Regions from separate parts of the Mesorhizobium sp. NPDC059054 genome, predicted to be linked through region 4. Evidence: predicted binding sites of a transcription regulator. Region 4 holds the regulator's gene; each other region holds the start of a gene.
What was found. Region 4 encodes LexA, which represses DNA repair genes until DNA is damaged. Its sites were predicted from a motif close to TGTTCNNNNTGTGTTCNG; they were not measured.

Region 1 (2,199 bases), 670 kb from region 4:
TCACAACCAGGCTCTGGTTGGCTCATAGCAAAACCCGATAATACGCTGAATTTCCTGATCGATCGCGCGACGCGATCGATCAGGCGAGCGCCAGAGTCGACAGAAGCGCCAGCAGGAAAGAAGCCGCCACCATGGCGGCATAGGCGCGTGGCAGATCGAACAGGATCATGTGGCCGGCGATCCAGGCGGTACCCGCTGCGCCCAGCGCATAGAGGAAGCCGTTGCGGTGACCATAGACCAGATTGGCCGCCATCAAGCCGCCGATGATGAGCGCACCGAAAACCACGATCACGGCAATGGCTGCCTTGTCGAAATTGTCGTCCACCGTGGTCGGGGGTTTGGAGTCGAACGGTTCTTGCATGGCCTCGCCTTGAATGGTTGGCGCGGACAGATTTAACCGACCGCACCAAAGGAGCAAAGACTAAACTCGCCCGCCGCGACGATAACAAGGCGCCAGTGTGGATTTCGGGAAACGCTTGCCGAAAATATTGCGGAGCGGACGATGAACGCTTCTATTCCCGGGCGCCGAGACGCCTGGATCAATCGTCTTTGACGATCTCCATGAAGCGGATGCGATTGCCGAACGGGTCGATCACCTCGACCTCCAGCCGGCCGTCCTCCTTCTCCAGTCCCGGGTTCATATAACGATATCTCTTCGCCGCCAGCTCGCGTTGGAACGCCTCGACACCGCTCATATAGACGACCATGTTGCCGCCGGGGCTGGCGTCGCCCGAATGTTCGGACAGATGCAACCTGAGACCGGCCCGCGACACCTGGGTGTAGAGCGGGGAGTTGTCCTCGTAGCGGTGCTCCCAATCGACGCTGAATCCGAGGAAACCCAGATAGAACTCATGGGCCTTGGCGACATCGAAGATGCGCAAGATCGGCACGGCTTGTTCGAAGGCAATGCCTCTGCCCACCTTGCCAACGAGTGCCCCGCCCTCGCCGCGCTCGATCCGGGCGGACAGGATGTTCCAGCTCTCGAGGCCGAACTGGCGGGCCACGATCTCCAGCGCCTCGGAATGGGGAATGTCGACGTTCTTGGCGGCAAGCGCCTCGCGCATGGCTTTTGCCATCGCCTTGGCGTCCAGGAATGTACGCATGGTCTGCGATCCTTCTCGTCGGGACGAAAAGCCTCACCGGGGCCCGCATTGCCGGTGCCTTCGTCCCAGGGACAAGGACCAGACTGAATCATGACGACGCATTCGCCATACCTTTTCAAGGCGCGGACTGCCGGCTGCGTCGAGCCGTCGCCGAACGCTATCCATGTCGCATCAAGCCGTCAACACGGGTCAAAGCCGTCGAATCCTGGAACAGTGTATGAACATTGCTGGCCTTTCTCGCCCGAATCACTACATTCGGAAACGAAATGGCCGGCGATCACGACATGCCCTTCTTTGACGAGGACGACGCTCCGCGCTTCGACGCCGCGCGCGCATCTTCTTCGCAGGCAGCTCCGTCCGGCATCGCGGCCCGCGCCATGGCAGCGCGCCAGGGTCACAACAACCCGCCCGAGTACCTGAAGGGCCTCAACCCCGAACAGCGGCAGGCGGTGGAAACCACCGAAGGCCCGGTGCTGGTCCTGGCCGGCGCCGGCACCGGCAAGACGCGCGTGCTCACCACCCGCATCGCGCACATCCTGGCCACCGGCCGCGCCTTCCCGAGCCAGATCCTCGCCGTCACCTTCACCAACAAGGCCGCGCGCGAAATGAAGCATCGCATCGGCGTCCTTGTCGGCGAGGCGATCGAAGGCATGCCATGGCTGGGCACGTTCCACTCCATCGGCGTCAAGCTGTTGCGCCGCCATGCCGAGCTCGCCGGGCTGCGCTCGGATTTCACCATCCTCGACACCGACGATGTCACCCGCCTCATCAAGCAGCTGATTCAGGCCGAGGGGCTGGACGACAAGCGCTGGGCGCCGCGTACCTTCGCGCAAATGGTCGACAGTTGGAAGAACAAGGGCCTCGCTCCCGACGAAATCCCGGAGGGTGACGCACGCGCCTTCGCCAATGGCCGGGGTCGTGAGCTGTACCGCGCCTATCAGGACCGGTTGACCACGCTGAACGCCTGCGACTTCGGCGATCTGCTGCTGCACCCGATCCGCATCTTCCGCAAGCACCATGACGTGCTGGCCGAATACCACCGCAAGTTCAAATACATACTGGTAGACGAGTACCAGGACACCAACACCGCGCAATA
Region 2 (2,199 bases), 260 kb from region 4:
TTCCTTCTGATTCAGGCGGCCATGCGCCATTGCGGCGCGTTGGCTGAGGTGAGGGTCCTGTTGGGCCTGGGGGCATTGATGGCGACACTGCAATTGGCACCGGAAATGCTGCAGGTGGCTGTTGTCGCTGCGATGAAGCTGTCATGCACGACGCGCAGGTGCGTCCCGCCATTGGCAGTACGCGCCAGTTCGAAGGTGACGACGCTGTCGAAGCCGCTTGTCCCTTTGGATCCGGTGTCCCGTTCATGCCAGGAATAGCGCAGCAGGCGGCCAGGCTCCGCTTCCAGCACCGTGCAATCGATACCGCCTTCGGTGCCGAGCGAAAAACGATGCCCAGTTTCGGCCTTGATGTCGTTCGGCATCAGCCAGGCCGCGACGATTTCCGGCTCGGTGAGCGCGCGCCAAACCTTTTCCGGCGCCTCGGGCAGATCGCATTCGACAACGATGTCTTCATGGGGTTCGCGGGTCATTGATCCATCTCCTTCAGCACGGTCTTCAGCCTTTCGATGCGGTCAGGCCAGAAGGCGCGGTAACGTTCGATCCACCCGAGAAGTGGCGACAGCCCCTCCGGGTCAGCGCGGTAAAAGGCGTTGCGTCCAACGCGGCGCTCGCTCACCAGCCCGGCGCCACGCAGCACGGCAAGATGTTGCGAGACCGCCGGTTGCGAAACCGGTGTGCCGGCGCGCAGTTCGGAGACGGTCAGCTCGCCGGCCGCAAGCCGCTCGAACAGCGCGCGCCGGGTGGGGTCTGCCAGGGCCCTGAAGATTTCGGATTCGATCATGTTAAAAGCATAAGTGAATACTTATCTATTTGGCAAGGGCCGTTCCGCACAAGGATTGGAAATAGGCCCGTATCCGTTCATTTGCCGCCATTCCTTGACAAAGCACCGCGTTAAGAACTAGAACATAGATAGAACAAAAACCTTGTGGGAAAGGCGTGTCCGTGGAGGCGGGCAGGTCCCTCAGCCTATATGGTGCGGCGAGAATTCTGGTTTCGGATGAGCGCGGAGAAGTGTGATGGCTGGTAGCGTCAACAAGGTCATTTTGGTGGGCAATCTGGGTGCGGATCCCGAAACCCGTCGGCTGAACTCGGGCGATCCGGTCGTCAACATCCGCATCGCTACATCGGAAACCTGGCGCGACAAGAATTCGGGCGAGCGCAAGGAAAAGACCGAGTGGCACAATGTCGTCATCTTCAACGACCAGCTCGCCAAGGTGGCTGAGCAATATCTGAAGAAGGGCATGAAGGTTTATGTCGAGGGGCAACTGCAGACCCGCAAATGGCAGGACCAGAGTGGCCAGGAGCGTTACACGACCGAAGTCGTGCTGCAGAAGTTCCGTGGCGAGTTGCAGATGCTCGATGCACGCGGGCAGGGCGAAGGCGGCCAGGTCGGTTATTCCGGTGGCAACCGCGACAGCTTCGGCCAATCCGGCCCTAGCGATTTCGGTGGTGGCCGCAGCTCGGGCGGCGGTTCCGGCGGCGGAAACGGCAATCGTGGCGGCGGCGGTGGCGGATCGCGCGAACTGGATGACGAAATCCCGTTCTGACCGTTGAGAACCGGGTCCTCCCGGCCAATGCCTCTAAAAAGTGCTATCCCGGCGAAGGAGCCTGAAGCATGAGCGCTATCGCACGCGTGATGGCTTTCGGTCTGCTGTTCCTCGTCATGTTTTCCGCTGCCGTCCCGGCAGCGGAACGGCTCGACGACAAACCGCGTGTCGCGATTGTCTCGGCCTTTCCACCGGAATGGGTAGCGTTGCAGGCCGATCTTGCCGACCGCGCCGAACATGAGATCAATGGCCGCAAGTTCATCACAGGCAAGCTTGCCGGCAAGGATGTCGTGCTGTTCCTGAGTGGAGTCAGCATGGTCAACGCATCGATGACGACTCAGTCCGCGCTAGACCGGTTTGTCGTCACTTCCGTGGTGTTTTCCGGCATTGCCGGTGGCGTCGATCCCGCGCTCAGCATTGGCGATGTCGTCGTTGCCGATCAGTGGGGCGAATATCTCGAGGCGGTCTTCGCGCGCAAGGTTGGCGACGGCTACGAAATTCCGCCTTTTATTCCCAAGGATCAGTTCGCCGGTTACGGGATGGTCGTGCCGCGTTCGGTGACTGTCACGCGCAAGGGCGGCAGCGGCGATGAAACGAAGTTCTGGTTCCCGTCCGACCCAGCCTTGCTCGAGGCAGCCCGCAAAGTTGCAGC
Region 3 (2,199 bases), on a different contig from region 4:
TGGAATCCGCCGTGCGCGAGGCGGGTTCGACCTTGCGCTGCCCGCCTCCTTTGTCGGCCTCGTCCGATCCTTCTGTGCCGCCGAATTCCAGCGCCTCGATCTTCTGGCCGCGCTTGGTGACCTTGGAGGAGGATACCAGGATATCGTCGATATCCTTCGAGGCCTGGCCGAAATGGGTCTGCAATTTGCGCACCCTCTCGTCGAGACGCGAAACGTCTTCCATCAAGCGGATGACTTCACCCTGGATCAGATGCGCCTGCTCGCGCATGCGCGCATCCTTCAGGATCGCCTGGATGACCTGGATCGACAGCATCAGCAGTGACGGCGAGACGATGACGACCCGGGCGCGATGCGCGCGTTGCACCAGCGCCTCGAAATTTTCGTGGATCTCGGCAAAGATCGACTCCGAGGGCACGAACATGAAGGCGGTGTCCTGGGTCTCGCCTTGGATCAGATACTTTTCGGCGATGTCGCGGATATGCACCTCGATATCGCGCCGGAATGCCTGCGCGGCCACCTTCTGCAGTTCGGGGCTTTCGGCAGCGCGGATGGCGTTCCATGCCTCGAGCGGAAATTTGGCGTCGACGACCAGTGACGGTGCGCTGTTCGGCATTTTCACCAGACAATCCGGCCGATTGCCATTGGTGAGCGTGGCCTGGAATTCGTAGGAGCCGTGCGGCAGCCCGTCGGCAACGATTGCTTCCATGCGCGACTGGCCGAAGGCGCCGCGCGTCTGCTTGTTGGAAAGGATCGCCTGCAATTGCACGACCTGTCCGGCAAGCGACTGGATGTTGCCTTGCGCGGTGTCGATCACCGCGAGCCGCTCCTGCAGTTTGGCCAGGCTTTCGTGCGTTGACTTGGTCTGCTCGGTCATGGTCTGGCCGATGCGGCCGGTCATGGCATCCAGCCGCTGGCCGATCGACTGCGTCAGTTCTGCCTGGCGCGCACCGAACACATCCGCCAGTGCCCCCATGCGTCCCTGCATTTCGGCCTGGCTTTGCAGAATGCCGGCCATGCGGGCTTCGGCGTCGCGTGCGTGGTCGGCCGCTTCGGCTGCGGCGATGCTGCGTGCCTTGGCAGCACGCCAGAGCGCGACAATCAACGCGACGAACAGGACAAGGACGAGAAACACGACGAAGCCGAGCGCCTGGCCAAGCGTGATGGTCGTCGCGCCGAGCCGGGCGATGGGTTCGGAAAGGATGGAGCCGAGGTCGTTCATCAGCTTAGCATAGATGATTCTTGTGGCTGGAAAAGATCAAACCATGAACATGCTGACGGCAGTGCGGTTGACGCTTTATCGGGAAGGTCTTAGGTGAGCGATATGTCGATCAAGCCGCTCATCATTCTTCCCGATCCCGTCCTGCGTCAGGTTTCCAAGCCGGTCGAGCGCGTCGACGAGCCGCTGCTCAAGCTGGCCGATGACATGCTGGAGACGATGTACGACGCTCCCGGCATCGGCCTGGCCGCAATCCAGGTCGGCGAACCGCTGCGCATGCTGGTAATCGACCTCGCCAAGGAAGACGAGCCGCCTGCTCCCCATGTCTTCATCAATCCTGACGTTCTGGAAAGCGGTACCGAGCGGTCGGTCTATGAAGAGGGCTGCCTGTCGATCCCCGACTATTATGCCGAGGTCGAGCGGCCGGCCACGGTTCGGGTCCGTTATCTGGATCGCGATGGTCGCCTGCAGGAGATGCAGGCCGAGGGATTGATGGCCACCTGCCTGCAGCATGAGATCGACCATCTCAACGGTGTGCTGTTCATCGACCACATCTCGAAGCTGAAGCGCGACATGGTGGTCAAGAAGTTCAAAAAACTCGCTCGCGACAAGGCGCCAAGCCGCCTAGCCGGCTGATCCGGGGCAAAATCCATGGCACTTCGCGTGGTCTTCATGGGCACGCCCGATTTCTCGGTTGCGACGCTGCGTGCGCTGGCCGAGGCTGGGCATGACATCGTGGCCGTCTACACGCAGCCACCACGTGCCGCTGGCCGCCGCGGCTTGGAACTCACCCCGTCGCCGGTGCAGCGCGAGGCCGAGCGGCTCGGCATAGCCGTGCACATTCCGGCTTCCCTGAAAAATGAGGCGGAACAGGCGGCCTTTCGTGCTCTGAATGCCGATGTCGCCGTTGTCGTCGCCTATGGCCTGTTGCTGCCGAAGCCGGTCCTCGACGCGCCGCGCTTCGGTTGCCTCAACGGTCACGC
Region 4 (2,199 bases):
GGGTTACCGTCTCCGGTACTCTCGAGCCCAGATTGAGCTCCAACCCGAGCACATTGATCGAAGCCACGGGGTTCTTACGAACATACTCGCGGATGACGGTCTTCTGCTCCGGCTGGATCACCACTGTACCTGGCCGTTGTGCCGGGACCACCACGGTATCCTGTGCGTGGCTGGCAGCAGCGCCTGCGAGGACTGCGCAAACGGCATATATCGGAAGAAGCGGTTTCATCGTTCTCTCCTTTCAAGCACGATTGCCCGAAGGAGGAATGCGGACGTCAACGGCCCCGTTCCTAATGAATTAAGGTCTTGTTGCGGCAACTTTGTGCCGAACCACAAGGAAAGGTATGGAACTCACTTTTCGAGATGGCATCCAGCTTACGGAATTTCTCCACGAACACCGGATCGGAAAAGAACTCATCGATATTGCCGGCGCCCTGCCTCGACGTTGACGACGGTTTCGCCGTCAGTGCTCCTGGCAAGGGTATTCCAGAGGCGTTGAAGAAGGCTTCGATGCGGCGATCCACACGAGTGACGTCGGGACGCACGCCTCACGAGGCGCAAGCTTTGGCACATTCCGGAAATGTGAGAATTGACCCCTCGGCAGGACTTTTCGAAACAGACGGGTAGCCGCACCAGCCGTTACACTGAACAAAGCGTCAACAAATTCATTAAACTTTAAAAGGTTGCGGAACACAAATGGAACAGATAGTGTTTGTTCTGGATTTGTTTTTCTGATTCTGGTTCCGTTCCACGGAGGGTGGCTATGCTGACACGCAAGCAACATGAGCTTTTGCTCTTCATCCATGAACGGCTGAAGGAAAGCGGAATTCCGCCTTCCTTCGACGAGATGAAGGAAGCGCTGGATCTTGCCTCGAAGTCCGGCATCCACCGCCTCATAACCGCTCTGGAAGAGCGCGGCTTTATTCGCCGGCTGCCAAACCGGGCGCGTGCACTGGAAGTGTTGAGGCTTCCCGATTCGATCGCGCCCGGCCTCAATGCGGCTCGGAAATTTTCGCCCGCTGTCATCCAGGGCAGTCTGGGGCGGCCTGCACCGAAGGAACCGCAACGCCTGCAGGCCCCAGGCAATGACGACGATGCCACGGCTTCCGTTTCCATCCCAGTCATGGGCCGCATCGCCGCCGGCGTACCGATCGACGCGATCCAGCACCGCACCCATTCGATCTCCGTGCCGCCCGATATGATTGCGGGGGGGGAGCACTATGCATTGGAAGTCAAAGGCGACTCCATGATCGAGGCCGGTATTTTCGACGGCGACACGGTCATCATCCGCAATGCCAATACGGCCAATCCTGGCGAAATCGTCGTGGCGCTCGTCGACGAGGAAGAAGCGACACTCAAGCGATTCCGTCGCAAGGGTGCCTCGATCGCGCTGGAGGCCGCCAATCCAGCCTATGAGACCCGCATCTTCGGCCCGGACCGGGTCAAAGTACAAGGCAAGCTGGTTGGGTTGATCCGCCGCTATTGAGTGAACGGCCTAATTTCGCAGTCACTTAGCCGGCCGCACATCAGGAATTGTGGCAGGTTCTGCAGCCGGGTGAAGCTGATCATCCCGACGTTTGGATTTGAACGCTTTTTTAGGAAGCGGTGGCAGCCCCCTCGCCTCGCGGGTGAACATGCGCTGTGCATGCCAGGGTCGATTTGTGCTCTCGAGCGCAAACAGGATATTAGCCGGTTTATCAGCAGAAACATCAAATCGTACCGCCGCACTGCCGGTGCGGGCGAGATCCTTCTTGGTAACCACCAAGATCGCCGGGTCGTTGCAGGGGTCGGATGCGGTGGCATCGTCGATGACAATGAGTGAGGCGACCCCACAAGCCGATTTCGCTGCATCGGCATATGCAGTCATCACCACGACCGCACCCGACGGATGGCGCGCGAAACACAGGCGCCGTGCACATAGGAAGGGTGTGCCGAAAGGCATGTCGAGCACATTTTCAACGGTCATTTCAACGTCAGCCGAAACATCCTCCGGCAAGACCGTCGTCTCCACATTGAGTGCGCGACGCCAATTGTCCAGCGTGAAAACATTGGGCCGCGCTCGGCTGACGGCGACCTCATCGTCGCCGATCGGCAGCGCGACGAGACGCGCATCCTCGGAGATCAGCACGTCGGGCGTTTCGACATTGCTCATCGTCAGCATACCAGCGAGCGCAAAAGGCAGCGCCAGCCAGCGCAACC

Region 1: a site for LexA is predicted at 1,310-1,327, ahead of ACFWXH_RS10055 (ATP-dependent helicase). Genes of this name have one in related genera too.
Region 2: a site for LexA is predicted at 900-917, ahead of ssb (single-stranded DNA-binding protein). Genes of this name have one in related genera too.
Region 3: a site for LexA is predicted at 1,252-1,269, ahead of ACFWXH_RS16510 (DNA recombination protein RmuC). Genes of this name have one in related genera too.

Annotation. Positions count from the first base shown of each region.
Region 1 is NZ_JBHYHV010000002.1:484,439-486,637, reverse strand. It holds gene ACFWXH_RS10065 (hypothetical protein) at 80-361, opposite strand; gene ACFWXH_RS10060 (glyoxalase superfamily protein) at 540-1,103, opposite strand; gene ACFWXH_RS10055 (ATP-dependent helicase) at 1,370-2,199, shown strand, end outside.
Region 2 is NZ_JBHYHV010000002.1:891,381-893,579, forward strand. It holds gene ACFWXH_RS12005 (SRPBCC domain-containing protein) at 12-470, opposite strand; gene ACFWXH_RS12010 (ArsR/SmtB family transcription factor) at 467-781, opposite strand; gene ssb (single-stranded DNA-binding protein) at 1,017-1,547, shown strand; gene ACFWXH_RS12020 (5'-methylthioadenosine/S-adenosylhomocysteine nucleosidase) at 1,616-2,199, shown strand, end outside.
Region 3 is NZ_JBHYHV010000003.1:643,427-645,625, reverse strand. It holds gene ACFWXH_RS16510 (DNA recombination protein RmuC) at 1-1,219, opposite strand, end outside; gene def (peptide deformylase) at 1,322-1,852, shown strand; gene fmt (methionyl-tRNA formyltransferase) at 1,868-2,199, shown strand, end outside.
Region 4 is NZ_JBHYHV010000002.1:1,149,796-1,151,994, reverse strand. It holds gene ACFWXH_RS13360 (DUF1236 domain-containing protein) at 1-229, opposite strand, end outside; partial or broken gene ACFWXH_RS13355 (hypothetical protein) at 291-492, opposite strand; gene lexA (transcriptional repressor LexA) at 764-1,486, shown strand; gene ACFWXH_RS13345 (ComEC/Rec2 family competence protein) at 1,508-2,199, opposite strand, start outside.